DNA from 2 places in the Vreelandella sp. L-15 genome. Region 2 is predicted to be linked to the other one. Evidence: predicted binding sites of a transcription regulator. Region 2 holds the regulator's gene; the other holds the start of a gene.
The links. The regulator sigma-54, encoded in region 2, starts transcription at its own class of promoters, with help from an activator protein. The targets are predictions, from matches to a motif close to TGGCACNNNNNTTGCTNT.
Positions count from the first base shown of each region.

Region 1 (15,571 bases), on a different contig from region 2:
TCTTCCCAGCGTTCGATGGCGCGTTTGTCGTCGGGGAGTCGCACCATATCGCCCACGTTGAGATTTTGGTGTGACTGAAAGCGGTGGCCGCGTTGGTCGAGAATGGCGGCCACGCTGCCAATGCTCACGGCATCTTCTTCGCGGTAGGCTTCTACTTTGACCCGCACAATGCGGCCTTGGTAACGGGCGGAAAGCACGGCACCTGGGTAGGGGGGGGGCGTGTGTTCGGGGTCGTCCTTGAAGAGGGCTGCTATGCTGGCGCTGCCAGGCTCGTCCCATTCAATGTGCTTGTGCATGGTGAGCGTCCTTACTATGGGTGAATAAAAATAAGAAGGCTCGTTAAGTGTAGTGTGCGTTGGCAGAACTCGGCCAATCTAATCAAGAGCGCGTCTAGCGCTAGGGTGTGTAGCTGTGGGTAGAGTAGGTACCACAGCTGTGCTGCCAGGGGCTGTTTATCCAGCGCAATCATCACCCATTCCGCTTGGCTCACATAGGCTGCCCGGTTGATCCGTGCGCTTAGCGTTTGCGAGGGCGTGATTAAGCAGTGCACATGGTAGCGCTGCTCAATGGGCGATAGCCGCTCATCTATCTGATTGCATGTCACAATTATTGGCACCACATGCTCTGCAAGGCCCGGCTCTCGGATGGAACGTAGGTGTCGCGGTAGCAAGGCTCCTGTCACTGTTGCGTCAACGATAAAGCAAACCGTACCCATGTAAGCGGCTTCATTTGTTATGAAGCATGTCTGAAAGTGATTTATTGTAGATGTTGGTTTATTTACGTATCAAGATAAAGTTTTCTGACGGTAGCTCGCTAGGCGCTGGGTTTTTTGAACCAACCTGGTGCACTGATACCTTTTTATGAGCTTTTATGGTGCGCCAATAAAAAATAAAGGCGCTTTTGTGCGCAACCAAAAGGCCTTTGCTACATGAAGAGGCATCTCTCCATAGGTTTTTGTATTTTAAAAACAAAGCATTATAAATTTTTGATGCCATAATGGTGCAGAGTTGGCATGCTCTGTGCTTATACATTGTAGATGGTTTTGTCACCAGCTATTAGATCGTATGCAGAAGCCTCTCGGCATGCTACAACGATAGCCGGTCTGAAATGATCGCTGGGCGTTTTGTTGTCCATCGTCAGGCAAACGTTAAGCGAACAAAAAAGACAAACGCGCCACATGCAGCTGCGTGTTGAACGGTTTGTTGAATAACACTTTTATCGATAGCTTACAGTTACAAGCTTTAAGCCACGCTCATACCGGAGGACACTATGTCAGCCAAGACTCTCGCGCTAATCGAAGAACATGATGTTAAGTGGGTAGACCTGCGTTTCACCGACACGCGCGGTAAAGAGCAGCACGTCACCGTACCGGCACGCGACGTGAATGAAGAGTTTTTTGAAAACGGCCAAATGTTTGACGGCTCTTCTATTGAAGGCTGGAAAGGCATTAATGAATCCGACATGATCCTGCGTCCGGAAGACGGCACCGGCTTCCTGGACCCCTTCACCGAAGACGCTACCCTGATCCTGCGTTGCGACATCATCGAGCCTGCTACCATGCAGGGCTATGATCGCGACCCGCGCTCTATCGCTAAGCGTGCAGAAGCTTACCTGCAGTCTACCGGTCTGGGCGACACCGCCTTCTTCGGCCCAGAGCCGGAATTCTTCATCTTTGACGAAGTGCACTGGAAGTCCGATATCCAGGGCTCTATGTACAAAATCACGTCTGATGAAGGCGCTTGGGCAACTGACAATAAAGTAGAAGGCGGCAACCTGGGTCACCGTCCGCGCGTGAAAGGCGGCTACTTCCCGGTTCCTCCGGTCGATAGTTTCCACGATATCCGTGGCGCGATGTGTAACACCCTGGAAGCGATTGGCCAGACCGTGGAAGTTCACCACCACGAAGTTGCCAACGCGGGTCAGAACGAAATCGGCGTTAAATTCAACACGCTGGTGAAGAAAGCTGACGAAGTTCAGGAAATGAAGTACGTGATCCACAACGTGGCGCACGCTTACGGCAAAACCGCTACCTTCATGCCGAAACCGCTGGTAGGCGACAACGGTTCTGGTATGCACGTACACCAGTCGTTCTGGAAAGATGGTCAGAACCAGTTCGCTGGCGATGAGTACGCTGGCCTGTCTGAAATGGCGCTGTACTACATCGGCGGTATCATCAAGCACGCCCGTGCTCTGAACGCCTTTACCAACGCGTCTACCAACTCGTACAAGCGTCTGGTACCGGGCTTCGAAGCACCGGTCATGCTGGCCTACAGTGCCCGTAACCGTTCAGCTTCTATCCGTATTCCTTACACCGCTAGCCCGAAAGGCAAGCGTGTAGAGACTCGCTTCCCTGATCCGACTGCTAACCCCTACCTGGCGTTTGCAGCGATGCTGATGGCGGGTATCGACGGTATCAAGAACAAGATCCACCCTGGCGATGCCATGGACAAGAACCTGTACGACCTGCCGCCGGAAGAAGGCAAGTCCGTACCGACCGTTGCCAACAGCCTGGACCAAGCACTGGAAGCACTCGATGCTGACCGTGCTTTCCTGACCGAAGGCGGCGTATTTACTGAGGAAATGATCGATGCCTACATCGAGCTGAAGATGGAAGAAGTGGAGCGCATTCGCATGACCACTCACCCGATCGAGTTCGACATGTACTACTCTTGCTAAGAACGGTTGCTAAACACCGTTTTAACAAGAGTGCTAACATCACCCTTGCGGTGTGATTAGCCTGAAAAACCCCGCCTCGGCGGGGTTCTTTGTTGGAGCAACATAAGGGTGAGAAAGTAATGATCAGTAGATGGCGTTTGCGTCAAAAAAGTGGTTTGTCCACAGGGGCTGCGCTACTGCTGGGCTTGTGGGTAAGCGCTGCGCAGGCTCAAACGGTGTATCGTGTGGTGGATGCGCAGGGCAACGTGACGTTTACTGACAACCCAGAGCGTGGTGGTAAAGCGATCACGCTGGCCCCGCTGCAGAGCGTGCCTACCGCTGCTCGGCCTGCTTCTCTGTCTCCCCGCGCCAAGGGGAATCCTGGCCAACCGTTTATGCCCTATGACCGCTTTGCGATTGCTAACCCAGCGGCGGGGGCCTCGTTGCGAAATAATATGACGCCGGTTGAAGTGGCGGTTTCGCCGCCGCTACGCGACGACCACCAAATTCAACTGCTCGTGAATGGCGAACTAAGCCAATCTGCCCTGCATAGCGATGCGTTCTGGCTGGCGGGCTTGCCAGCGGGCCAACACCAGCTGCAGGCCGAACTGTTGGATAGCCAAGGGCGTATTCAACACCGCACCGATCCGGTGACTATTTTTATTGCTGAATAGTGCAATGCACTACAATGGTGCATAGGAGTATCTGAATTTGTTCGGCAGTGCGCTATAACGGCTCGCTGTGCCCACACCGGCTGCCCATCAGCCGTGCATGCCGCCGTTTGTGCTTAATTGGCGCGCTTTTTGCAGTTCCTCTCTCAACGATCCCATCACGCTAGTGTTCATCACACTATTATTAGAGCGACGTTTCAGGACACGCCATGTATCAGCGCTTATTAGAACATCTCACCACCGCAGTGCTACTGCTCGACGGTGAACTCCGTGTCCGCTGGATGAACCCAGCGGCGGAAGCGCTGCTAGCGGTGAGCTTTAGCCGTGTGCAGGGTATTAGTCTAGACACCTTGCTAGGCGGTGGGGAAAGTATTGATGAGGTATTGGCCAAAGCGCGGGATGCCTTTCACCCCTATACCCAGCGGGAAGCGCGTATCACGCCGCTCAATAGTGAGCCGCTCACGGTGGACTATACGGTAACGCCCCTCTCAGCCGATGAGCTACTGCTGGAAGTCGAGCCGAGAGACCGCTTGATGCAGATCTCCCGCGAAGAGGCGCTCACCACCCGCCAAGAGACCATTAAGGTGCTGGCGCGGGGCTTGGCCCACGAGGTGAAAAACCCATTAGGCGGCATTCGCGGTGCGGCGCAACTGCTGGAGCGTGATTTAGACGACCCGGCGCTGCGGGAATTTACCCATATCATCGTCGAAGAAGTAGACCGCTTACGAGATTTGGTTGATTCCATGCTGGGCCCGAACCGCATCATTAAACATGAGCCGGTCAATATCCATAAAGTGCTGGAGCGAGTGCGAGCGCTGCTGATTGCCGAGCATCCCCATGTCACCGTCAACCGCGATTACGACCCCAGCCTGCCGGATCTTTCCGGTGATGAGTCGCAAATGATTCAGGCGGTATTGAACGTGGCGCGTAACGCGGTGCAGGCCATGAGCGATGCAGAGACCCCCTCACCGGGGCTGATTCTGCGCACCCGCGCCCGGCGCCAGTTCACTTTAGGCGCCGAGCGGCACCGGCTAGTGAGCGAAGTCGGCGTGATTGATAACGGCCCTGGCATTCCTGAAAGCCTACGCGAAACCCTCTTTTACCCGATGGTGTCTGGCCGCGCGGAAGGCAGCGGTTTGGGGCTATCCATTGCTCAGTCAATTTTGTATCAACATCAGGGATTGATCGAATGCGACTCACGACCTGGACATACCGAATTTCGTTTACTGATTCCATTAGTTATTAATTGCACCGGAGAAGCGTCATGACTGAGGCGACACGTACCGATGTTGCACGGGTGGTTATTGTCGATGATGACCGCGCTATCCGTTGGGTGCTGGAGCGCGCACTGGCGCAGCCAGACCTAGAGGTTGAGTGTATTGAGCGTGCCGACACGGCGCTGGCACGGCTGCTGGAAAGCCCACCGGATGTGTTGGTGACCGATATTCGCATGCCGGGGATTGATGGGCTGGATTTAATGTCACGGGTTCGCGAAGCCCACCCGGACCTGCCGGTCATTGTCATGACCGCTCACTCCGATTTAGACAGCGCCGTGGCCTCTTACCAGGGGGGGGCGTTTGAGTACTTGCCCAAGCCGTTTGATGTGGATGAGGCGCTGGCGCTGGTACGCCGTGCGGTAGCCCACGCCCGTGAACGCCAGCGGCCGGTGAGCGTGCCGGAAGGCCTAAGCGCCGAGATCATCGGTGAAGCGCCCGCCATGCAGGAAGTCTTTCGCGCCATTGGGCGGCTCTCCCATTCGCACATTACGGTACTGATTAACGGTGAGTCGGGCACCGGTAAAGAGCGTGTCGCCCAGGCGCTGCATCAGCACAGCCCGAGGGCGGGCAAGCCGTTTATTGCTTTGAATATGGCGGCAATTCCTCGTGACTTAATAGAGTCCGAGCTTTTTGGCCATGAGAAAGGCGCGTTTACTGGGGCGGCTGCCCAGCGCCAAGGGCGCTTCGAGCAGGCCAACGGTGGCACGCTGTTTCTGGATGAAATCGGCGATATGCCCGCCGAGACGCAAACCCGTCTGCTGCGCGTGCTGGCCGACGGCGAGTTTTACCGCGTGGGCGGGCATACCCCGGTAAAAGTTGATGTGCGGATTATCGCGGCAACCCACCAGAACCTAGAGTCGTTGGTAGATGATGGGCGCTTTCGTGAAGACTTGTTCCACCGTCTGAACGTGATTCGCGTTCATCTACCGCGCCTTGCCGAGCGCCGCGAAGATATTCCCCGGCTAACCCGGCATTTTTTGGCCGAAGCGGCGAAAGAGCTTTCCACCGATATCAAAGTGCTGACCCCTGAGGCAGAGGCGCACTTAACCCGGCTGCCGTGGCCCGGCAACGTACGTCAGCTGGAAAATATCTGCCGTTGGTTAACGGTCATGGCCTCTGGCCGGGAAATCCTGGTAGAAGACCTGCCGCCAGAGCTACGCACGGTCGGTGCGTCGGAAAGTAGCGTCCACGGTGATTGGCGTTCAGCATTTCGCGATTGGGCTGATCATGCTTTGGCAGAAGGCCATACGCACCTGCTGGAAGAGGCGGTACCCGATTTCGAGCGCATTATGATTGAAACTGCACTCAAGCATACCGGTGGTCGCAAAGGCGAGGCCGCTGAGCTGCTGGGCTGGGGGCGTAATACGCTTACCCGTAAACTAAAAACGCTGCTGCCTGCGTTGGCGGATGACGCCTAGGGCATCGGCTCGGCGGAAATGGGGGCAGGGAGTACAAACACGGCATCAGCCAGTGTTGGCTCGGGGAGGTCGCACTCAGCCTGTTCCCAGGGCAGCAGGCTGAAAGTGTGTTGAATCCCCAGCCCTTCTAGCTGATGCCCCACACCATGGCGGCAGCTTCCGTAGGCGTGCGTGGTTAAGGTGCCTGTGAGCAGCGCAGCCAAACCCAAACTGATGCGCACCGCGTTAGCCCTCTTGAGCCTTAAGGCGGTTGATGTCGGCAAGAATCTCTTCTGTCAGTGTGGCGTTGGCGCGCATATCGCCGTTGCGGGAAGCTTCCATCGCCGCTTGCAGCTTGCGTTCGTACGCTTGTTGAAGCTTCTTTTTTGGGTCGCGCTTAAATAGTCCAAGCATGTGCACTCTCCTTTTTAACGTATATTTTTTGTATAGGTTTTGGGTGCTTATGTCGACTGCTGTACGCGTTTTTCGTTTTCCATTGCGTTGCTGAGGCTAAACCGGTGGGCGGGCGTCCGCACACTGGGCTAAGAAGCGTGTAAAGTCGTCCAGGATAGTGTCCAGGCTGCTATGCAGGCGATGATCGTCATCAATCATTCGCAGTGACAAGCGCTGTAGGCGGGCACGCTCAATCACTGGGCCTGGGGGTACCACATCATCACGCCAGCCATGAATGATATGCGTATGCTGGGCTTGAATCATCGGTGAGGTCTCTGGGTACTCAGGCAGGCCAAGCGCGGGGGCGAGTAAAAAACAGCCCAACACCGGTGTTTGCGTACTGGCGGCAGCGCTGAGCCAGCCGCCTAAGCTTGAGCCTGCTAATACACAGCGGGCGGGGTCATCACCACGAGCCAGCAGAGTAGCGGTAAGGTGTTTCAATCGCTCGGCTGGCTCGTCCATGCCCCGGTAATCCATGACGACCGGCTCACAGTCATCAAGCTGTTCAGCAATACCCTTGAGCGCCTGCATTTTCAGTGCCCCTGGGCCACTCTCCAAGCCATGTGAAAGGTAGACGGTCATCATCATGGTTAATCCGCCGAACGCTGAATGGCTTCACCACCCTGCTCAATATCCTGGCCCATACCGCGAACTGTGTTACAGCCGCTAATGGTGAGTAGTGTGGCCAGTAAGAGTATGCCAAGCGCAATGGTGCGTTTCATTGGGTCTTTCCTCTCTACTAAATAATGCCCCGCTGGGGCGTCATGTTGTGATGAGTAACATAAGCGCTGTTGGTGCGGGTTGCCACCGGTAAGTAGCCATGAGGTGGAACGTTTTACCAACGCTGCTTATCTCTCCTTAGCATAGATGTGAACCGTGCGCATTTGTCGCATGTGTCAATACTATCCATGTCATCCCTGAGTTTTCTGTCAATTTCGGTTAGGCTGGGCTTTTATTTTTTTGTTTAATTTATTGATATTAAAGATATTTTTTATTTATTGGTATGATTGGCCCAATGCCTGCAGTGTTATAAGTGTTAATACTTATAGTGTCACCATTGATGATTTAACCAATTTCACTGTTAGCAACCAAGTTCCAACCCATCAAAGCGTGAGCAGGCTAATAGGCAGTAGAGGAGGGCAGGAGGCCCAGTAAGCATCATGGACGTGAATGGACTCTTAGCCTGCTCACTCTTATCAGCATAAGGCCGTGCTGATCATCGAAGCCAAGGAGTGGCAGCGATGCAAAACAGCCATCTCGCAACTGTGAGGTGGTTTTTTTGCGTTTATTTTTCAATCATTAATACATTGATTTATATAACGTTTTTTCTCGCCTTAGGGGTGTTGCATAGTTCCTGTACAGATATGCAAAGTATTTTGGTCTATCCTTTCGGGTAAACCAAAATCAGCGGTTATAAGACGTCAACGCATCGGCCGCACACTGACAGGGACAAGCGCTATGGTGATGGTATTGATGTTCTGCATGTTCGTGCTGTTTCTAGGGTTTTCGGGGGGGGGCCTGTACATGATGTTTAAAACATCATTTATGACGGCTACAGAGGATCGCGACGACATGCCGCCTGATATGTAACTGATTGAATAATAAATAAAAAGCCACCCTTTTTTGGGTGGCTTTTGCATGTTGGCATGTAGAGACTCTTACCCCATCCAATAAAGGCTCAGCAGTGCAAAGCCATAGCCCATCACGCCACCAACCAGTACATCGCTGACATAATGCAGCCCCAGCCCCACTCGAGAAATTGCAATGAGTAGGCTGAGTGGAAGAACAATCGGCAGCAGCCAGGGGGTGTGGGCGGCCACTAATACGCTGAACATGACGGCGTGCATGGTGTGGCCACTGGGGAAACTGTAGCGATCTCGAGCGGGTTCACCGCAGTGTACGCCTCCCAGGTAAGTGATAAAGGGGCGCTCTCGGCACAGCTTGGTTTTGACCAGCTTATAAACCGTGACAGCTACCAGGGCGATCAGCGAGTACTGCATCATCCGCCACGTGCCATCAGGTTGAAGCCAGGGCTGGGCAGCAATCAGCAGTACCCACACCGGCCAGTCGCCTAACTTACTGGCTGTTTTCAGCGTTAGCCGCCAGGGGCGGTAGAGCGAGAGATGCGTGACCCGTTGGCAAAACCGCCACTCCCACAGGTCAAGACGATCGAATACGACAAGCGGGCGAGCTCGCATGGTGGGCCTCCTGGGCATGGTGTAGGTAGCGCAGAAACTGCTCAGCAATGCCCGACCAGCTTTGTTCTAGCGCGCGTAAACGGGCAACTCTTCCTATTCGTGCGTAATCGGCGGGGTGTTGGCACAGTGCCACGGCCGCTTCTTGAAAACCGTGGGCGTCGTTAGGCGCTACGGTCACCCCGTTATGGCCGTTTTGGATCAGCTCCGCGCTGGCTGCATGACGATAAGCAACTACCGCCAAGCCGCTTGCCATTGCCTCCGTTACTACGTTGCCCCACGTTTCCGACAGCGAAGGAAATACAAACATATCAGCACTGGCGTAGTGGCAAGCTAGCTCATGTTTATCCACAAATCCGGTGAAATGTGCGTCAGGGAGTGCCTTCTCTAACTGTGCACGCCCTGGGCCATCACCAACGATCACCTGTGCCATATCGGGGCGCACATTGCGCATGGCTTGCAGCGTTTCTTGTAGCAGGGCCAGATTCTTCTCTGGTGCGAGTCGCCCGACATAGAGGGCGACCGGCTGGTGCTCGCTAACTCCCCACTGCTTACGCAGCTCTGCACTACGGTGAGCTGGAGAGAATTTTTCCCCATCAATCCCCCGAGCGAGCACCTGTACTTCATGGATACCCTGTTGGCGTAAAGCTGTGGCTTGCTGATGAGTGGGCACTAGTGTCAGTGCGCAGCCATTGTGAAAGTAGCGCAAATAGCGGCGAGTCGCGGCAGAGAGCCAAGAGGCGCCGTAATCATGGCAGTAATGATCGAAGTTGGTGTGCCAACCTGCCACCAGCGGAATGCTCAACTGTTGCGCTGCCTGGCGAGCTGCCCAGCCGAGCGGGCCTTGGGTGGCTAAATAAATCACATCTGGCCGGTGCTGTTGCCAAAACCGCTGCAACGTGGACGGGCGAGCAAATCCCACCTGAACATCACGATAGCCGGGCAGCGCCAGGTGGTTAACCTGTAGTTCTTGGGTGGCATAGGCGGCACTGCCGGGTGCCTTAGGCTTAGGGCGAATCACATCCATTGTGACGCCCAGCCGCTGCAGCTCACGACATATCCGGTTGAGAGTATGCGCAACGCCGTTAATTTCTGGAGACCATGTTTCGCTAACGATACAGAGCCGCATGAGCGATTCGTCCCTTTATCACGTTTCTCATTATGTTGCGCGGGCACAATGACACTGCCAAGACAGGCAAGTGAACAAGCGATGACAGACAGCCATCATGCAGTAAGTGAGGCGCTGAGTGTTTTTGGCCAGTCCACGATAGCGAGCCTTGCCATAACCAAAAACGTGTTTGATGTACCGAAAGGGGTGCTCCATCTTGGCACGGATACTGGCTTTGATTTTTTCGACTTTCTGTCGCCTGGCATCTCGCTTCTGGCGGGTGCCAGGCCGTTTGGCAATATACCAAGAGACGTCGTTGCGGTGCTTGTGCTCGTCTCTTTTTTGAATACCCAGGTAACCATGCCGGTATCGGCCATGCGAATAGGATTGGGGCATAGCGGTACCGACTGCGCCTTAGGCGAGTAACGTTGTTACCCGCCTAAGGCGCTGCGTACTAATGGGCGGTGCGCTTGCCGGTGGTGCTGTTGAACGGGTGAAGCGCATCGCTGGTCACGTACACCTGCAGCGTTTCACCTTCGCTGACCGGCGGCTGGCCTGCGGTACGCACCACCGTAGGTTGGTCGCTGCCTGCCAAGTTTAGGTAGAGATGGCTCTCTGCCCCGGCGGCTTCAAACAGCATCAAGGTAGCGTTCAACGTTATATAGGGCGCGGCTGGCGGGGCGAGCTGCATATCGTCTGGGCGGATGCCGACGGTATCAGTCTCTTTCGGCAACTGGCTCAGCACGCCCTGGGTATCCTGCTGCGCAAGGTAATCCAGCGGCAGCATGTTCATAGCCGGGGAGCCAATAAATTCCGCCACAAACATAGTGGCCGGACGGGCGTAGATCTCCATCGGGGTGCCCACCTGCTCGATCTGACCAGCATTGAGCACCACGAGCCTATCCCCCAGCGTCATCGCCTCGAGCTGGTCGTGGGTCACATAGAGGCTGGTGGTTTTTAACCGCCGCTGAAGCTGCTTGATCTCAACGCGCATCTGCACGCGCAGCTTAGCATCTAGGTTAGAGAGCGGCTCATCAAACAGAAACGCGGCGGGCTCGCGCACTAACGCACGGCCCATCGCCACCCGCTGGCGCTGGCCGCCGGAGAGCTTGCGTGGTTTGCGCTCCAAAAAGTCCTCAATCTCCAGCATCTTGGCCGCCGTGCGCACCCGCTGGTCGATGTCGTCTTTCTTGAAGCCGCGATTCTTCAGGCCATACGCCAAGTTGTTATACACCGTCATATGCGGGTAGAGGGCGTAGTTTTGGAACACCATGGCGATATCCCGCTCGGCGGGCTCTAGCTGGTTCACTACACGCTCGCCGATTTTTAGGGTGCCCTCGGTGATGGTCTCTAGGCCTGCCACCATGCGCAGCAGGGTGGATTTACCGCAGCCGGAAGGCCCGACCAACACCACAAACTCGCCGTCCTGAATGTGTAAATCGACCCCTTTGACCGCCGCCACGTTGCCCGCGTAGGTTTTTTTCAGCCCTTCCAAGGTAATGCTGGCCATGGTTATTTCTCCGTCTCGGTCAGGCCTTTCACAAACAGGCGTTGCATGAACAAAATCACTAATACCGGCGGCAGAGCCGCCATCACCACGGCGGCCATAATGAGATGCCACTGAGGGTTCTCTTCAGAGGTCATGCGCTGAATGCCCATCACAATGGTGTAGTAGTCCGGGTCGGTGGTGATCAGCAGCGGCCACAGATACTGGTTCCAGCCGTAAATAAACATGATCACGAACAGTGCGGCGATATTGGTGATCGAGAGCGGCATCAAAATGTCTTTGAAGAATTTCAGTGGGCCTGCGCCATCGACCCGCGCGGCTTCCAACATCTCCTCGGGGATGGTCATGAAAAACTGCCGAAACAGAAACGTCGCGGTGGCGGAAGCAATCAGCGGTATCGAAAGCCCCGCGAAGCTGTTTAGCATATTGAGATCTGCAACGACCTGAAATGTCGGAATAATGCGGACTTCGACGGGTAGCATCAGCGTGATGAAAATCAGCCAGAAGAAGAACATCCGAAAGCGGAAGCGGAAGTAGACAATCGCAAACGCGGAAAGCAGCGAGATCGACAGCTTACCCACGGTAATCGCCATGGCCATGATGAAGCTGTTCCATAGCATAGTGCCGGCCGGCGGTGCGCCCGCGTTAGACACGCCGGATTGCCACATGCGAGTAAAGTTTTCGATGCCGTGGGCACCAGGCAGCATCGGCAGCGTGCCGCGCAGCAGGTCGCCCGGCGCTTGGGTAGAGGCTACCAGCGCCACGTAGACGGGAAACACCACCACCGCGACGCCTACCATCAGCGTTAAGTGGGCAAAAAAGTTCGCCCAGGGACGATTTTCAACCATGACAAGACTCCAACAGTCAGCCTGCGGCTAGTAGTTCACCCGGCGCTCAATAAAGCGGAACTGCACCACCGTGAGTGCGACCACAATCACCATCAAAATCACCGACTGCGCGGCAGATGACCCCAGGTTCAGGCCGACAAAGCCATCGGCGTACACCTTGTACACTAGTGTGTTGGTGGCCTGGGCGGGGCCGCCCTGGGTAGTGGCGTGAATAATCCCGAAGGTATCGAACATCGCGTACACCACGTTCACTACCATCAGGAAGAAGGTGGTGGGAGACAGTAGGGGAAACACAATGGTCCAGAAGCGCTTCATGGGGCTGGCACCATCAATGGCGGCGGCTTCGATAAGCGATTGGGGGATCGACTGCAGCCCGGCCAGGAAGAACAGAAAGTTATAGGAGATCTGTTTCCAGGCGGCGGCAAAAATCACCAGCAGCATGGCGTCCGCCCCTGAGGTTCGGTGGTTCCACTGATAGCCCACCATATCCAGCATATAAGGCACGATGCCGATGGAGGGATTGAAGATGAACCACCACAGTACCCCGGCAATGGCGGGGGCAATGGCATAGGGCCATACCAGTAGTGTGGTGTAGGTGCTGCGCGAGCGAATCATGCGATTCACCGTGCAGGCCAGCAGCAGCGCCGCCGCCATGGACAGCAGCGTGGTGCCAATGGCAAAAATGGCCGTCACCGAGAGCGAGTTGAGATAGTTGCCGTCACGAAACAGGCGGGAAAAATTCTCCAGCCCCACGAAGGTCGTGCGTAGCCCAAAAGCATCTTCACGAAGTAGCGACTGATAGAGCGCTTGTCCGGCCGGCCAGATAAAGAAAATCAGCGTGACAATGACCTGAGGAGCCAGCAGGGCGTAGGGCAAAAAACGCCCTGGGAAGGTCATGCGTTTGGTTTGCATAGGCAACGTATCCTGCGTCTATAAACGGCACCAATAAGTGGGGCACTTAAAAACAGGCTCGCCGCCTGCCAAGGGCAGGCGGCGAAGCAGGTGCTTACTTACTGATTCGCGGATTCAAAGTCGCGCAGTAGTTGGTTGCCGCGCTCTACTGCCGCATCGGCCGCTTCTTGGCCCGACTTGTTGCCGGTCATCACAGCTTCCATCTCTTCAGAGATGATGTCGCGGATCTGGACGAAGTTGCCAAAGCGCAGGCCTTTGGAGTTCTCGGTGGGCTCGTTCAGCGTCATCTGCTTGAGCGAAATATCCGCACCGGGGTTCTCATCGTAGTAACCCTGCTCTTGGCTCAGATCCCAAGCGGCTTGCGTGATCGGCAGGTAGCCGGTCTGCTGGTGCCACTCGGCCTGAACTTCCGGCTGGGAGAGATACTCGAAAAACGCTGCTACGGCGGCGTACTCCTCATCGGTGTGGCCTTGCAAAGCCCACAAGGTAGCCCCGCCAATGATGGAGTTTTGCGGCGCACCTTCTACGTCGTCGTAGTAGGGCTGCATGCCAAAGCCCACTTCGAAGTCGGCATTGGCAGCGACGTCGGCACGGGAAGCAGAGGAGCCAAAGAAGATCGCGCACTCCTGGGAGTAGAACATGGGTTCGGCATCCGGGCCAGAACCCGGGCCGCCCCATTTGAACGCGCCAGCGTCTTGCCAGGTTTTCAGGTTGTCCCAGTGGCGGGCGACCAGCTCGTTGTTGAAGTTCAGCTCGGTTTCCATGCCGCCAAAGCCGTTTTCCAGCGTACCCAACGGCGAGTTGTGCATAGCGGAGAAGTTCTCCAGCATCACCCAGCTCGGCCAAGAGGTGGTAAAGCCGCAGTTGGCCGCACCCGATTCGGTAATTTGAGTGGCGTACTCTGCGAGCTCTTCCCAGGTTTGCGGCGGCTGTTCTGGGTCTAGGCCAGCTTCCTCAAACGCATCACGGTTGTAGTACATGATGGGCGTGGAGGAGTTAAACGGGAACGACAGCATATTGCCGTTGGTATCGGTGTAGTAGCCCACCACGGCGGGCAGGAAGGCTTCGCGATCAAACGCACGGCCATGAGCTTCCATCAGCTCATACACCGGATAAATCGCCCCTTCGGCGTTCATCATGGTGCCGGTGCCGACTTCAAACACCTGCAGGATGTGCGGCTGCTCGCCTGCGCGGAACGCTGCAATGGCGCCGGTCATGGTTTCGGTGTAGTTGCCGCGGTAGCTGGGCGTCACGCGGTACTCATCTTGAGAAGCATTGAACTCCTCGGTCATGCCTTCCAGAATTTCACCGAGTTGACCGCCCATGGCGTGCCACCAGGTCACTTCGGTAGCGGCATTGGCAGAAACACTTAACGTGGCGGTCGCCACACCGAGGGCAAGCGCGTGCAACGTGAAACGAGACATAACGGCTCCTTGTAGGTCGTGCGCAGTACGTTTATTAAGGTTTTTGGGTGCACTGAATAGTAGAAAGTGTAGATGACGATTTCATGAATGCACGGTGAACTTGTCGTGACGGACAACATTCGGCGAGACGCTGGTAGCGCCCAGTAGGCAAAGGGAATGCGGGGTGCTAGGGTGGCTAAAAAGCCTAACCAACGAGATAAACATGACGAACGTAACTGCGCTGCTGACCCAACTGGTGGCGTTTGATACCACCTCTAGCGAGTCGAACCTGGCGCTGATTGAGTTTGTTGAGCGCTATTTAGCCGATTACGGCGTGACCGCTGAGCGTGTGATGAGCCCCTGCGGTACCAAAGCCAACCTGATTGCGCGCATCGGCCCTGATGCGCCCGGCGGGGTGATGCTTTCCGGGCATACGGATGTGGTGCCCGTCGTAGGGCAGCCATGGAGCAGCGACCCGTTTACCCTGCGCGATGGCGGTGATGGCCGTTTGTATGGCCGCGGCACTTGCGATATGAAGGGCTTTATTGCCTGCGCGCTCGCCATGGTGCCCACCTGGGCGAAGGCACCGCTGAAGCAGCCGATCTACTTCGGCTTCTCTTATGACGAAGAGATCGGCTGCGTGGGCGCCCCCAGCCTGATTAAGCGCTTTTATGAGCACTACTCCACCACGGCCCACGTGATTGTCGGCGAGCCCACCAGCATGCAGCCGGTGGTGGCGCAAAAAGGTGCGACCAACCTGCGTACCACAGTGATTGGCCGTGAAGCGCACAGCAGCCAGGTGAATCAGGGCACGTCCGCGATCCACGTGGCCGCAAGGCTAGTGACGTTCATCGAGGACACTATGGCCGCGCTGGTGGAAGAGGGGCGCGTGGATGAGGCTTTTAACGTGCCGCATACCAGCTTGCATGTGGGTAAAATCAAAGGCGGCACGGCCATTAATATCATGGCTCGGGAGTGCCAGTTCGAGTGGGAAATTCGCCACCTACCCACAGAAACCTTTGAAGAGGTGTACGGGCGCTTTAGCGACTACTGCGCAATGCTCAGTGAGGCGTTAAGTGCTCAGGGCAAAACCGTGGAAATTATTACTGAACCGCTGAACGTGACGGTACCGGGGCTGGCCGACC
Region 1 is NZ_JBSXNN010000057.1:2,765-18,335, reverse strand. Features, by position in the region: gene AC13CY_RS08325 (hypothetical protein) at 1-296, opposite strand, end outside; gene AC13CY_RS08320 (hypothetical protein) at 311-604, opposite strand; gene glnA (glutamate--ammonia ligase) at 1,270-2,676, shown strand; gene AC13CY_RS08310 (DUF4124 domain-containing protein) at 2,796-3,329, shown strand; gene glnL (nitrogen regulation protein NR(II)) at 3,536-4,594, shown strand; gene ntrC (nitrogen regulation protein NR(I)) at 4,591-6,021, shown strand; gene AC13CY_RS08295 (hypothetical protein) at 6,018-6,242, opposite strand; gene AC13CY_RS08290 (DUF6435 family protein) at 6,247-6,414, opposite strand; gene AC13CY_RS08285 (alpha/beta fold hydrolase) at 6,511-7,038, opposite strand; gene AC13CY_RS08280 (entericidin A/B family lipoprotein) at 7,044-7,175, opposite strand; gene AC13CY_RS08275 (phosphatase PAP2 family protein) at 8,112-8,651, opposite strand; gene AC13CY_RS08270 (glycosyltransferase family 4 protein) at 8,614-9,777, opposite strand; partial or broken gene AC13CY_RS08265 (transposase) at 9,886-10,116, opposite strand; gene AC13CY_RS08260 (sn-glycerol-3-phosphate import ATP-binding protein UgpC) at 10,211-11,266, opposite strand; gene ugpE (sn-glycerol-3-phosphate ABC transporter permease UgpE) at 11,269-12,111, opposite strand; gene ugpA (sn-glycerol-3-phosphate ABC transporter permease UgpA) at 12,139-13,023, opposite strand; gene ugpB (sn-glycerol-3-phosphate ABC transporter substrate-binding protein UgpB) at 13,122-14,447, opposite strand; gene argE (acetylornithine deacetylase) at 14,650-15,571, shown strand, end outside.
Region 1: the regulator sigma-54 is predicted to act here: its motif matches at 1,009-1,026, upstream of glnA (glutamate--ammonia ligase).

Region 2 (15,571 bases):
ACCAGGCAGTGAGACATCCGCCTTACCAAAGTGCGCCAGCAGCGGCCCCAGCACCAGAATAGAGGCGCGCATCTTTTTCACCAGCTCGTAAGGCGCATGGCATTGAGTGACCTGAGAGCCATCCAGTTGAATGCTCAGTTTTTCACCCATCACAGGCTCAACGCCCATTCGTCCCAACAGCTCAAGCGTGGTGGTAATATCCTGCAAATGCGGCAGGTTACCGATAACCACTGGGCCATCTGCCAATAGGCTCGCGCATAGAATAGGCAGCGCGGCATTTTTCGCACCGCTTGCCCATACTTCGCCATCCACCGAGCCATTGCCCGTAATAATGAGTTTATCCATGGAGCGGCCGTTACTGAGCGTTTTCCGCCGCAGTTTGCCACTGCGTCGGAGTAAACGTTTTAATGCTGATAGCGTGCAGTGCACCCGAAGCGATTTCCTCGCTAAGCGCTGCGTATACAAGCTGTTGACGCTTCACTGGAGAAAGACCTTCAAAGGCTTCACCAACTGCAATCACCTGAAAATTGCAGCCTTCACCCTGGATGTGAAACTCACACCCATCGATGCGGGATTCAAGCAGTGCTTTTACCTCGTTGGGTTGCATGAGACAGGAAACTCCTTTGGGGTCGTTGAAATAATAAGCAATAGGCGAACATGATAAAGAAAAGCGACACGCTTGGCGATGCCGTGCAAGCCACCAATAAATAGAGCAGCCCGTGGGCTGCTCTAAAGATCGCTCAGTTCAAGCTGAAACGGATGAGGAAGTAAGCGCATCCAACTCCGCCAAAGAGGCCAGCCGCTTGAGCGGGGCCGACAAGACAATCGAACGAACCGTGATCTGCAGCGCTTGGCAAGCACGCAGCCATTCAAATAAGACACTAATAGCAACGCTGCTGGCCTTACTGACTTGCTCAAAGTCAAAGCAGACCTCTAAACACTTGGCACTGCGTAACCATTTCACACCTGCAGCGGCCACCTCAGTCGCTACATTCATTGTCAGGTCGCCAGCAACCATGAGCGCATCACCCTGAATCGTTAGGGACACCTCTGAACGAGACAGCAGCGATGTCACGCGTCGCCTCCCTGCTCTAGCTCGTCCACACCTATTTCTGGCGCCCAACCACGGATGACCGCATCATAATCGCGGTTATTGTCACGCATGGCTTGGTCGAACTGATTACGGAAGGTCAAGCCCAGGTTAATGCCGTTGACAATTACGTTCACGACACGCCATTGGCCGTCAGAAAGACGCAGGCTATAGCTGACCGGGTAGACCTGACCATTGTTGGCCACCACTTCCATATCGACGCTGGCCTGATCTTCGTGACGCTGGGCACGCTGTTGGCTCAACACACGCAGCTCGTCGTAGTCGAAGGTCACCAGACCACGCGTGTAGGTATCGATCAGCGTCTGGCGGAAGACATCCGCAAAACGGCTGCGCTGCTCTGGCGTGGCATTACGGAAATAGCTGCCCATGACGCTGGCACCGATATAACGGAAATCGGCAATGTCATCCAGGCTATCGTTGACCAGCGCCTTCAGCTCATCGAGATTGTTGGCATAGTAGTCTTCACGCCCTTCGATTTGCGCCATGAACCCTTCGATGTTGTCGCGAATCATCTGTTCGGGCGACTGAGACTGCGCCTTGGCCAAGGCAGGCAAAGCCATCAGCAGCAGGGCCAGGGCAAACCAGCGGGAAAAAGTTGCTGTCATCTTTTGCATCGTTACACCTTTGTAATCACGCACCATCACCATGGATGCTTAGTTGCTGACCATATTGGACACAAACTGCTGAATAAGTTCTTCCAGCACCAGGGCCGATTGCGTGTCGCGAATCGTGTCACCGTCTTGCAGCACCTCCGGGGCGCCGCCCACACTCAGACCAATGTACTGCTCGCCCAGCAGCCCCGCCGTCAGAATGGCCGCCGTGGTATCCTGGGAAAGCTGGCCTTCCAGGTCACTGTTCAGGCTCAGTACCACGCGTGCGTCGTACCACTCAGTATCCAACTCTATTGCCTCTACCCGGCCCACCGTGACACCCGCCATGGTGACGCGTGCACGCGGTTTCAAACCGCCGATGTTGGCAAAGTTTGCCTCAAGACGGAACGTATCAGAGGGCGCTGAGAGCGTTAAGCCGCTGACTCGCAGGCCGAGAAATACCAGCCCTATGATGCCAGCCAACATAAACAGGCCAACGCCAAACTCCATGGTTTTGCTGCGCTTCATGACATTACTCCACCCTTAAAGGCCGCCGAACATAACGGCGGTTAAAACGAAATCCAGCCCTAGCACCGCTAACGAGGAGTAGACCACCGTACGGGTGGTAGCTCGAGAAATCCCCTCAGAGGTTGGTACTAGGTCATAACCCTGAAACACAGCAATCCAGGTCACCACCAGCGCGAACACCACGCTCTTGATCATGCCATTGCCGATATCATCGATGAACGACACGCTGGCCTGCATATTGCTCCAATAAGAGCCTTCAAATACGCCCAGCCACTCTACGCCCACCAAGTAGCCGCCCCAGATGCCTACCACGCTAAAGCCCACAGTAAGAATAGGCAGCGCCACAAAGCCTGCCCACAGCCTTGGAGCTACCACGCGTCGCAGTGGGTCTACCCCAATCATTTCCATACTGGTGAGCTGCTCGGTGGCCTTCATCAGGCCAATTTCAGCCGTTAATGCAGACCCTGCCCGCCCGGCAAACAGCAGTGCTGCCACTACAGGAGCCAGCTCACGTAGTAGCGAAAGCGCCACCATTTGGCCCAGCGCCTGCTCGGCGCCGAAATCCACCAAAATGGTATATCCCTGAAGCGCCAGCACCATGCCAATAAACAGCCCTGACACCAGCACAATGGCCAACGACAGCACACCAACAAAGTGCATTTGACGCAACCAAAGCGACCACCCTTCTCGAGAAGGCACGCCCACTGCCGATTGGGCGAGAAACACCGTGGCGCGCCCCAGGGCCTCGACCACATCACACCCTTTCCGACCCAGACGGGTAACCCGCGCCGTGTAGTGAGAAAATTTAGACTGCATCTACCCTGCCTTAAGTGCTAAATCGTGACCGAGAATATCCCGGTAGAGCGTCTCTGCGGGATAGTGAAACGGCACCGGACCATCTGGCTCGCCGTGCATAAATTGGCTCACACGAGGGTCTTGATTCACCTCTAGCGAGCTCGGAGTGCCGTGCGCCGCCACCTGCCCATCCGCAATCAGGTAGAGGTAGTCGGCAATACTCAACGTTTCCTTGATATCATGGGAGACCACTACCGAGGTCAGCGACAGCGCCTGATTGAGCCGCTTAATCAATTGCACCAGCACACCCATAGAGATAGGGTCCTGGCCTACAAATGGCTCATCATAAAGGATTAACTCAGGGTCAAGTGCGACTGCCCGCGCTAATGCCACCCGCCGCGCCATACCCCCTGATAGCTCAGCGGGAGTTAAATGCCTTGCCCCCCGCAACCCTACTGCCTGCAACTTTAGCAACACTAAGTCGCGAATCATGGTGTCGGGCAAGTCAGTATGCACCCGCAGCGGGAAGGCCACATTCTCGAAAACATCTAAGTCCGAAAACAGCGCGCCGCTCTGAAACAGCATTCCCATGCGCTTACGTAGCGTAAACAACGCCTTGCGTGACAGGCGGTGAACATCCTGCCCATCAATTAAAATCCGCCCACGGTCTGGCGTTAATTGGCCACCAATGAGCTTCAATAGCGTTGTTTTACCCGTGCCGCTTGGCCCCATAATAGCGGTGACTTTGCCACGCGGAATGGTCATATTAACGCCACGGAAGATATCGTTATCTCCACGGGAAAAGTAAACATCTTCAACCTGTATGAAGGGAACATCCGTCATAAGCTGATTGACCTTCATCGTGTTGCCAGAACGCGTCAGTATAAACCGACTGGGCGCGGGGCAGTTTAGAAAACAGTGTTTTCGAAATATTATCGAACATCGTATCCTAACGCTACTCTTAGTAACAGTCGCGCAAATCATTGCCGTACAAACCATTCGTCAATAGAACTCACTAATACCGCGGGTACTTGCTGCATGCTTTAGCTAAACACTGCTTCAAGATGTTATTCTTACTAGTCACCTATTCACATCGATGAAACGAGACACGCCATGCGTCAGCCACTATCCACACCCAGCCAACTGCGTGAAAGTGCACTGCGCACCTTGCAAATCGAGCAAGCGGCTATTGGCGGCTTGCAAGCCAAGCTAGATGAAAGCTTTGACCACGCCTGTCAGCTTATGCTTGCCTGTCAGGGACGCGTGGTAGTCACCGGCATGGGAAAGTCAGGTCATATCGCCGGCAAAATCGCAGCCACCCTAGCCAGCACAGGCACTCCAGCCTTTTTTGTTCACCCAGGTGAAGCCAGCCATGGCGACTTGGGCATGATTACCCGCGCCGATGTGGTTTTGGCACTCTCTAACTCCGGTGAAACCGCTGAAGTAACGGCCCTACTTCCGCTACTCAAGCGTCTTGGCACACCGCTGGTCAGTATGACTGGCCGCCCAGGCTCCACTCTTGCACAGCACTCAGACGCCCACCTGGATAGCGGTGTAGAACGAGAAGCCTGCCCGCTTGACCTAGCACCCACCAGCTCCACCACCGCCGCCCTTGCCCTAGGCGACGCCCTTGCTGTTGCCCTATTGGAAGCACGGGGCTTTACCGCTGAAGACTTTGCCCTCTCTCACCCTGGCGGCAGCCTCGGTAAGCGCTTACTACTGCGTGTTAGCGACTTAATGCACGATGGCTCACGGCTCCCTCAAGTAGCGCTGGGCAGCCCGCTGCGCGATGCACTACTTGAGATAACACGCCAAGGGCTGGGCTTTACCTGCGTGGTGGATAGCGAAGGCCGTCTTGCCGGGGTCTATACCGACGGCGACTTGCGTCGCACGCTAGACCAACACCACGACCTGCGCGATGTTCAGGTAGATGACGTAATGACGCGCCCCGGCAAGCGCATTGGTCCAGACATACTAGCTGCCGAAGCGGTGCGCATTATGGAAGATAACCGTATCACTGCACTGGCTGTTGTTGATGAACAGCAGCGCCCCATCGGCGCGCTGCATATGCATGACCTGCTTGCCAGCGGCGTTATTTAACGACTTTATACTGCTTTTTTGGCAATGGATGATGGAGGCTTTATGGCCCTACCTGATGCACTACTCGACCGACTTCGCCGCGTAAAACTGCTTGCGATTGATGTAGACGGTGTACTTACTGACGGCCGTCTCTATTTTCAGGCTGACGGTATCGAAATCAAAGCGTTTCACACCCAGGACGGTCATGGCCTGAAGTTACTCAAGCGTGTCGGCATCCATGTGGCGCTGATTACCGGCCGTGATTCACCTATGGTGAGCCAGCGCGCTGCTGCCTTAGGAATCACTCACGTATACCAGGGCTGTGAAGACAAACTCACTACCCTGAGAGCGCTTTGTCAGCGGCTTGATATCACCTTAGAACAGGTCGCCTACTGTGGAGATGACCTACCTGATCTTGCTCCGATCAAGCGCTCCGGTGTCGGTATTACGGTCCCCAATGCTCCGGACTACATGCACCCCCATGCCGACTGGATCACTGAACGCCTTGGCGGACACGGGGCTGTGCGTGAAATTTGCGATACGCTCCTAACGTCCCAAGGGCACTGGGATGCCGTACTCGATACGTATCTGCACGGACAGCCATAATGCGCTTTAGGGTAAGAAAACGGGTCTGGATCACGGCAATGGTCATCGCCCTAGGCGGCGTGCTGGTTTGGCTAGACCCTCGCGGCCCCCAGGAGACTGAGATTGACTCTGAAGCTCGTGCCCAGGAACCTGGGCACGTATTAGAGAATGCCGAAATTACCCTATTTGGCGAAACAGGCACTATTCAGCAATCTCTGGTAACCCCACGGCTGGTGCATACTCCGCAAACGGCAATGACTGACGTGTTGTCACCCCGTGCCACGCTGTTTGATAGCGAACAACGTGAGTGGCTCGCCACGGCGAACACTGGCACCCTCAATACTGAAACCCAAGCATTAACATTGGCAGGCTCCGCGCGGCTACTAGCGCCTGAAGAGGGGTGGCAGCTTGATAGCGAACTATTAAACTACGACGGGACCACCCGGCATGCCTGGAGCGACACCCACGTAGTGTTGCAGCAGCCCCCTCAGCGTATGGAAGCCTCCCGAATGGATGTATGGCTGGATGACAGCCAAGTCCGTTTAACCAACAACGTGCGCGGCGTTCATCCGCCGGCCACCCGTTCCCCTTAGGAGTCGCGGTCAACTACCCCCGCCTGAAGGCGGGAGCTTGTGACAACAAGCCCGGTTGACCAGGGAGAGCGGTAGCCAACCCGCTACGTTGATAACAGGTCGCCAAGACTCACCCACGGATGCTTCCTCAGTCCGTGGCTCTGAAAGGTCAAGATCATGCTGGCGCAAGGTAAAACGCCGAAGATCTTGATCGCTGCCACAAGGCAGGAGCCGGTTATCGACATTCCCGAGGGGAGACGGGGCGCAAGCCCCGCGACACAAGGTCCGTAAGGGCATTGATTAGGAGGAAATCGCATGGCGATTTTCGTACTGGACAAAAAGAAGCAGCCGCTGATGCCGTGCAGTGAAAAACGGGCTCGGTTGCTGCTACAGCGCGGGCGTGCCGTGGTGCATAAGCGCTATCCGTTCACGATCCGGCTGAAAGATCGAGTGGGCGGTAGCACGCAGCCACTAAGCCTGGGCATCGACCCTGGCAGCAAAACGACCGGGCTGGCGCTGATACGCGAACCGGACAGTCAGCAGCGGCATGTGCTGTGCCTGTTTGAACTAATCCATCGCGGTTATCAGATCAAAAAGGCATTACAACAACGCGCCGCCTTTCGGCGTCGCCGCCGCAGTGCCAACCTGCGTTACCGCGCCCCGCGCTTCAATAATCGCACCAAACCCAAGGGCTGGCTGGCACCGTCGCTGCAGCATCGCGTCGATACCGTCACGGCCTGGGTGAACCGGTTGAATCGTTTAGCGCCTGTAACCGCCATCAGCCAAGAGTTGGTGCGCTTTGATACGCAGAAGCTGGATAACCCCGAGATCAACGGCGTGGAGTACCAGCAAGGCACGCTGCTGGGCTACGAAGTACGCGAGTACCTGCTGGAAAAATGGGGCCGTGAATGTGCCTATTGCGGCACCGCCGATACGCCGCTGGAGATCGAGCATGTGATACCGCGCTCGCGGGGCGGCTCGAACCGCGTCAGTAATTTGACCCTAAGCTGCCACCCCTGCAACCAGAGCAAGGATGCGCTGTCACTGGTGGATTTTTTCGCCACTGACAAAGGCCTGAAAAAGCGCCTGAAAGCCAACGGCCACACCGCTAACGCTCGGCTTGAGCGTGTGCAGCGCCAGCTCAAGCAACCGCTGCGCGATGCCAGCGCGATCAATGCCACGCGCTGGGCGCTGTTTAATGCGCTCAAAGCGACTAGCTTGCCGGTGGCTGTCGGCACCGGCGGTCGCACCAAGTACAACCGCCAGCGACTGGGCATTCCTAAAACCCATGCTCTAGACGCGGCCTGTGTCGGTGCGTTCGACGCACTACATGCTTGGCAGGTGCCCACATTAACCATCAAGGCGATGGGGCGTGGTAGCTATCAGCGCACCCGCTTAACGAAACACGGGTTTCCGCGTGGCTATCTGATGCGGCAGAAGCAGGTGCACGGCTTTCAAACCGGCGACATGGTGCGTGCGATGGTACCGACTGGCAAGAAAGCAGGTACCCATACGGGGCGTGTCGCGGTACGCAAAACCGGCAGTTTTAACATCCAGACCGAACAGGGGGCCGTGCAAGGCATCTCGCACAAATACTGCACCCTCATCCAACGCGGTGATGGCTACGGCTATCACTTTACACCCTTCACCCACCTAACAGGAGGAGCGGGACAGGCGGTGGCGTAACCCAGTCGCCCTGCGGGCGACGCGCTATCCCTCCCGGCGCTAAAGCACCGGGTTTCTCGCGCAAAATCTGATGAATGCTCTAATCCGCACTGCACTTCTTGCCCTAGCCGTGCCGCTTGTCACAATTGCACTGCCTGTAGCGGCACAAAACCAAGCGCCTATTCATGTGGAGGCCGACCGGTTAGACCTTGACCAACGAGCAGGGACAGCCGTGTACACCGGTAACGTTGACATTCGCCAAGGCAATATGCAGCTACGCGGAGAGCGTGTCGAAATTCAGCGTAACAATGCTGGCGAGTTGTCTCGCGCCATCGCTACGGGCGAGCGTGCTTACTTGCGTAACCAAATTGAAGACCAAGAAACCCCTATAGAAGGCTGGGCGCGTCGGATTATTTATCACGTTTCCGAACGCCGGGTTGAGCTGATTGACCAAGCTGAGCTGACCCAGCAAGGAGATCACTTCCAAGGTGGACGTTTAGAGTACTTTATCGATCAAGAAGTAGTACAAGCACGCTCTGACGTTAGCGGCAGTGAAAATCAGCGTATTCGTATGACCCTTCAGCCCGAACAATAGGAAGTGGCCACGTGGCAGCATCAACATCCCCAGTCCCCACACCAGTAAAAACGCTCTACGCCCATCATTTAGCGAAGAGCTATAAGCGCCGCCGTGTGGTTAAAGATATTAATCTGGAAATCACTCAAGGTAGCGTGGTTGGGCTACTTGGCCCTAATGGTGCAGGTAAAACCACCTCGTTTTATATGATTGTGGGGTTGGTCAAATTGGATGCGGGCAAAGTAGGCATTGACGACCTTGACCTCACTCATGCTCCTATGCATGAACGCGCCATGGCAGGGATTGGTTATCTACCCCAGGAAGCTTCCATCTTCCGCAAGCTCTCCGTGGCTGACAACATTATGGCCATTTTAGAGACACGCAAAGAGCTTGATCGAAGCGCCCGGGAAGCACAACTTGAGTTACTACTTGAAGATTTTCACATCACTCATATACGCGACAACTTAGGCATGAGTCTTTCTGGGGGCGAACGCCGCCGTGTTGAAATCGCCCGCTCATTGGCCACCGAACCGGCCTTTATCCTGCTGGATGAACCTTTTGCCGGGGTTGACCCGATTTCCGTTGGGGAAATTAAAGCTATCATTCGAGCGTTAAAGAAACGCCACATTGGCGTATTGATCACCGACCATAACGTTCGTGAAACGCTGGATATTTGTGATATTGCCTACATTGTTGGCGACGGTCACATCATTGCCAGTGGAAACGCCCAGGAAATCCTCAACAACCAGAAGGTTCGAGATGTCTATTTAGGCGCTGATTTCCGCCTTTAAACAGTGACCTGCAGAAGCATTTCTTTTAGTGGCATGCTTATTGCACTTGCACCAAGCCATAACTCGCTCTAGGGTGGAGCTTTCTGATTAACGAGTGGTTCTCAGATGGTCATGAAAGCTTCTCTCCAATTGCGTATCGGCACACAGCTGACCATGACACCTCAGCTGCAGCAGGCTATCGCCCTGCTTCAGCTATCGACGCTGGACCTTCGTCAAGAAATTCAGCAAGCGCTAGATGCCAATCCCATGCTTGAGCAAGAAGATGAGTTTGGCGAGCAGGCTGTCAGTGAGCCTCAAGAGGCTGAGTGGTCCGAGAGCATCCCCAACGAACTCTCCGTCGACAGTGACTGGTCAGATACCTATCAAGACATAGGCAGCCTGGGTGGCAGCAGTGAAGGCCCCGACTTCGAGCGCCAAGCCGCTGGACAAAGCCTACATGGCCACCTGCTATGGCAACTGGCCATGACAGACTTTAGCCCGCGAGAATACGCCATCGCGGAAAGCCTGATTGATGCGCTGGATGCCAACGGCTATCTCACCCAGCCGCTTAATGACATTCGGGAAGGATTAAAAGCCCAAGGCCATGACAGCTTAAGCCAGCGGGAAGTGGAAAATACCCTGCTGCGCTTGCAGCAATTTGAGCCCACCGGCGTCTTTGCCCGAGACCTGCGTGAATGCCTGATGCTGCAACTCGCCTCACTACCTGAGGACACCCCTCTGCTAATGCCCGCCAAACGGCTGGTTCGCCAGTTTTTGGAAGCATTAGGCAAAGACGATATGCGGCTTCTCAAGCGCCGTTTAAGCCTTGATGACGAGCAGCTTGACGATGTCATCCGTTTAATTCGCAGCCTTGACCCACGCCCTGGGAGCACCTATGGCGTTACCGACGACAGCTACATCACCCCCGACCTAGTCGTTCGGCACGACAATGAAGGTTGGCATTTAGAGCTCAATCCAGAAGCACTACCACGCTTGCGTATACAGCCCGACTACGCCAGCTTGATCAAACGCGCAGACAAAAGCCAAGACAACCAGTTCCTCAAAGAGCACCTCCAAGAAGCCCGCTGGCTGATCAAAAGCTTATCGAGTCGCAATGACACGCTGCTACGAGTTGGGCGTGAAATTATTGCACGCCAAATTGGCTTTCTGGAGCATGGCGAAGAAGCAATGAAACCGCTGATTTTAGCGGATATTGCTGAAGCGGTAGAGATGCACGAATCCACCATATCTCGTGTGACCACGCAGAAATTTATTCACACGCCACGGGGCGTTTTCGAGCTTAAGTACTTCTTCTCAAGCCAGGTAAGCGGCCAAGACGGCGGCGACAGCCACTCCAGCACAGCCATTCGCGCCCGCATCAAAAAGCTGATTCAGGATGAGCCCTCAGGAAAACCGCTCTCCGATAGCCGCTTGGTGACTCTGCTTGAAGAGGGGGGCATTAGCGTTGCACGGCGTACTGTCGCAAAATATCGGGAGTCAATGGGCATTCCCTCGTCAAGTGAGCGCCGCCGTTTACGCTAGTTAAGCGGTACGTATGAACAAACTCAACGCAAGGGCTTTGCAATAGCGTAAAAAGGGTTACAATCGAAGTACAGTCCGATGGATAAGGAGCACGTCAATGCAAGTAAACATCACTGGTCATCACGTTGAACTGACTGACGCCTTGCGCGACTACGTTAACGAAAAGCTAGAGCGCGTTGAACGCCACTACGACAACATTACCACGGTGCAAGTGACCTTATCTGTTGAGAAGGAGCGCCAGCAAGCAGCCTGCACACTGCACGCTGCCGGTGCAGACCTTCACGCCGAAGCGCTTGATAACGACATGTATGCCGCTATTGATGCGCTAGCAGACAAAATCGATCGTCAACTCGTTAAACATAAGGAAAAAGCACAAGCTCGCGCCCAGGGCGCTGGTGTGCGTTAACTCAATGACGTTGGAAACCATCCTCCCCCCGGAGCGCGTGCTTTATGACGTTCCCGGGGGCAGCAAAAAACGGGTGCTGGAGTTTTTCAGCACCTTTATCGCCCAAAATACACCCAGCCTAGATAGCCAAGAGGTGTTTAGCCGACTCATTGGCCGCGAGCGACTAGGCAGTACGGGGATAGGCAACGGGGTTGCCATCCCCCACGCTCGCAGTCCTCACTGTAGCGCACCCATTGCTGGCTTTTTAAAGCTTGCTGAGCCAGTAGACTTCGACGCCATTGATGGCGACCCGGTGGATCTTGTGTTTGTGCTGCTGGTACCAGAAGAGGCAGATGACACCCACCTAGCACTGCTTGGCCAAGTGGCTACTATTATGAACGACGCCCATACGCGTCAGCAGTTACGTAAAGCCGATAGTCAGCGCGAACTCTTAGCACTTATTACCGCCAAGATTCGCGAACAAGCCGCCTAGGCTTTATGGGCGGTGGCCACTGCACGCAGCGATAATTTCCTCCCATGCAAGCCAAGAGAGACGCTATGCAACTGGTGATCATTAGCGGCCGTTCAGGGTCCGGTAAATCTATCGCCTTACAAGCGCTAGAGGATCTTGGCTACTACGCTATCGACAATTTACCCGCCATGCTGCTGGGCTCATTAGTTGATGAACTACGTGAGCAAGGCGAGCGCACTCACTTAGCAGTGAGCATTGACGCGCGCAACCTTCCTACGGCGCTTGAACGCCTCCCAGCTTTACTGGAAGAACTACGCCAGCGAGAAATTCGTTTTCAGGTCATCTATCTGACCACGGATGCGCGCATTCTTTTGGAGCGTTACTCAGCCACCCGCCGTCGCCACCCGCTTACCCGGGATAGCGAAATGACGTTGGAAGAGGCCATCAATAAAGAAGAAGAGACGCTGCTTGAAATTCGCGATCTCGCTGACTTGTTGATCGATACGTCGCGCTTATCCGTGCATGACCTGAGACGCCGCATTACTGATCAAGTCGCCCACCAGCGAAAAGATCAGCTAACACTGACGTTTGAGTCGTTTGGCTACAAACGCGGCGTACCCATGGATGCCGACTTAGTCTTCGATGTTCGCTGCCTGCCCAACCCTTATTGGGACCCTACCCTGCGCCAATTTACAGGGCGTGATGCTAATATAGTGGCGTTTTTAAGTAGCTACCCAATGGTCGAGGCAATGACCAATGATATTCAGGCTTGGTTGGAAAAGTGGCTTCCGGCTTACCAAAATAGCCAGCGAAGTTATATAACCGTGGCTATTGGCTGCACCGGCGGGCAACACCGCTCTGTTTATATGGTCGAACAGCTTGCTAAAAAGCTGGTTAAACAGACCGGAGAAGTACAGTTGAGACACCGTGAGCTGGGGTTACAATACACGCTGAGCGAAGAGCCTGCGGTGCCATGCGTTACCACACCCGCCGCTGCCAGCACGCCCTGAGCTTCAGAACCTAATTTTTAAGGCCTAAGCTTCTCAAGACCTAAGTTTCAAGACCCACTCGGCAAAAAGGAACCAGAGTGCCCAAAAGAACCTTAACACTTACCAACCAGCGTGGTCTTCATGCCCGCGCGGCCACCAAACTGGTGAAATGTGGCCAGCAGTTTTCCGCGAATATCGTGGTTTATAAGCAGCAGCAGAAAGCCGATGCCGCCAATATTATGTCGCTGCTAATGCTGGCCGCCCCCTGCGGCACCGAGCTCACTGTCGCCGCTGAAGGAAACGACGCCGAACAGGCGCTAGATGCCATTGAAGCTCTGTTCGACGCACGGTTTGACGAAGACCAGTAGCTAGTTTACCAAGTCAGCACTTGTCGACTAGCTTCCTGCCACTGTCATCGCATCAATCAGCCAGCTACCCGTGTGAATACTGCCACGGGTATCCGTATCACTTCCCACACCGCTTAGCCCCGCGAACATCTTGTTGAGGTTACTAGCAATAGTGAACTCCTCAATGGGGTACTGTACTTCGCCATTCTCAATCCAGAAACCCGCTGCTCCCCGGGAATAGTCGCCAGTGACGCCGTTAACGCCCTGCCCCATGAGCTCGGTCACCCAAATACCACGCCCCATCTGTGTTAACAGCTCTTCCCGCGGCGTTAACGGCGCTAACAAGCGCATGTTGCGCGCGCCGCCTGCATTGCCCGTGGACTGCATCCCTAAACGACGCGCACTGTAGGCAGAGAGCATGTAACTCGCCACCCTCCCCTGATCAATAAACCGGTTGCTACGGGTTTGTACACCCTCCGCATCAAACGGTGAACTAGCCGTTGCTCCCACTTCCATCGGGCGCTCTTCTAACCCAAACCAATCGGGGAATAGCGGGCTACCCAAGCGATCACATAAAAACGAGGCTTCTCGATAAAGCGCGCCGCCCGCCAGAGCACCCATAAGGTGGCCGATAAGGCCGCTAGCAAGGGAGGGATCGAACAGCACAGGAAACGTTCCCGTCGGGGGGCGTCGTGCTCCTAGACGCCGCAACGTTCGCGCTGCTGCCTCACGCCCCACCTCCTCTGGGTGGCGAAGCTGCTGCGGGTTACGCGCCGACGTATAGTCATAATCCCGCTGCATGCCTTGCTCATCTTGGGCAATCAGCATGCAGGAGAGTGAGTGACTGCTACCCTTTTGAGTCCCCAAAAAGCCGTGGCTATTGGCGTATACTCGCACGCCCTCACCGCTTGAGAGCGAGGCACCTTCTGACTGGTGAATACCTGCCACCTCGCGGCCAGCCTGTTCGCAGCGCAGGGCAAGGTCAATCGCTTCATCGGTTGAGAGCGCCCACGGATAGTGCACCTTCAAGTCTGGCAAATAGGTCGCCATCAGCTCTGCTTCAGCGAGGCCTGCAGCGGGATCCTCCCCGGTATAACGTGCAATAGCCAGCGCCTTTTCAACCGTGGCACGAATGGAGGCACTACTTGCATCCGTTGAGGAAGCGCTACCTTTACGTTTTCCCACATAGAGCGTGACCGCAATACCCTGATCACGAGATAGCTCAACGGTCTCCACTTCACCAAGTCGCACACTAACGCCCAACCCTTGGTCAACGCTCGCGCCGACTTCGGCGGCATCCGCCCCTAGCTGTTTTGCCAGGGCAAGCGCCTCTGTGGCGCGCTCCGTCAACTGCGCCTGCTGCGCCGTTGCATCAAATGCCTGTGCCATATGGCCTCCTTTTCACCTGAATCGCATTGGCGAATCAATGTTGTGGTCGCAGCCTGATATAATGCTGCAAACGAATCTAATCTGTGAGTTCTTATATGCCGAAGCAACGCCCCGAGCCTATCGATATCGATGAACAAGAAGAGCGCCCGAGTAAATCTCAGCTAAAGCGTGAAATGCATGCTCTGCAAGCGCTTGGCGAAACATTAATTGCCATGAAGCCTGCCGAGCGGGCGCGCTTTCCTTTATCAGACGATATGCTGAGAGCGATTGAAGAGACTTCTCGCATTCGCTCTCATGAAGGCCGCCGTCGCCATATGCAATACGTTGGCAAACTTATCCGCAAAGAGGATCTAACGGCCATTCAGGGCGTTTTCGATGCCATCGAACAAGAGAAAGAGCAGCGCGATCATGCGTTTCATCGCCTGGAAAAATGGCGTGACCGGCTAGTGGATGAGGGCGACGACGCCGTTGACCTGTTTATGGCAGACTACCCTAACGCCGATCGTCAGGCGCTGCGCCAGCTAGTGCGCAACGCCCGCAAAGAGCGCGAACAGGGCAAGCCCCCCACCAGCTCACGCAAGCTTTTCAAACACCTGCGCGATACGCTAGCGCTGTAAACCAGAGTCTCAAGAAGACTGCGTGCCGCCCACGGTCAGCTCATCCAGTTTCAGGGTGGGTTGGCCAACCCCCACCGGCACACCCTGGCCCTCTTTACCGCAAACGCCAATCCCGGTATCCATCGCCATGTCGTGGCCAATCATCGATACCCGGCCCATGGCCTCAGGCCCGTTACCAATCAGCGTTGCACCTTTCACCGGCGCGGTAATTTTACCGTCTTCAATCATGTAGGCTTCGCTCGCCGAAAACACGAATTTTCCCGAGGTAATATCCACCTGCCCTCCGCCAAAACTCACGGCGTAGATTCCCCGCTTAACGCTTTTAATGATATCGGCAGGGTCATCTTGACCAGCCAACATCACCGTATTGGTCATACGAGGCATCGGCAGATGAGCGAACGACTCGCGGCGGGCGTTGCCGGTAGGCGCCATCTTCATCAATCGCGCGTTTAACTTATCCTGCATATAGCCAGTTAAAATGCCATCTTCAATCAGCGGCGTATATTGGCCGGGTGTGCCTTCGTCATCCACGCTCAACGCGCCGCGACTATCAGCAACAGT
Region 2 is NZ_JBSXNN010000092.1:76,369-91,939, forward strand. Features, by position in the region: gene murA (UDP-N-acetylglucosamine 1-carboxyvinyltransferase) at 1-345, opposite strand, end outside; gene AC13CY_RS13895 (BolA family protein) at 356-607, opposite strand; gene AC13CY_RS13900 (STAS domain-containing protein) at 746-1,075, opposite strand; gene AC13CY_RS13905 (MlaC/ttg2D family ABC transporter substrate-binding protein) at 1,072-1,725, opposite strand; gene mlaD (outer membrane lipid asymmetry maintenance protein MlaD) at 1,765-2,229, opposite strand; gene mlaE (lipid asymmetry maintenance ABC transporter permease subunit MlaE) at 2,245-3,045, opposite strand; gene AC13CY_RS13920 (ATP-binding cassette domain-containing protein) at 3,046-3,867, opposite strand; gene AC13CY_RS13925 (KpsF/GutQ family sugar-phosphate isomerase) at 4,138-5,124, shown strand; gene AC13CY_RS13930 (KdsC family phosphatase) at 5,167-5,709, shown strand; gene lptC (LPS export ABC transporter periplasmic protein LptC) at 5,709-6,281, shown strand; gene iscB (RNA-guided endonuclease IscB) at 6,576-7,946, shown strand; gene lptA (lipopolysaccharide transport periplasmic protein LptA) at 8,017-8,520, shown strand; gene lptB (LPS export ABC transporter ATP-binding protein) at 8,532-9,290, shown strand; gene AC13CY_RS13955 (RNA polymerase factor sigma-54) at 9,396-10,811, shown strand; gene hpf (ribosome hibernation-promoting factor, HPF/YfiA family) at 10,909-11,217, shown strand; gene ptsN (PTS IIA-like nitrogen regulatory protein PtsN) at 11,222-11,689, shown strand; gene rapZ (RNase adapter RapZ) at 11,755-12,678, shown strand; gene AC13CY_RS13975 (HPr family phosphocarrier protein) at 12,756-13,025, shown strand; gene pmbA (metalloprotease PmbA) at 13,053-14,393, opposite strand; gene yjgA (ribosome biogenesis factor YjgA) at 14,489-15,010, shown strand; gene tldD (metalloprotease TldD) at 15,020-15,571, opposite strand, start outside.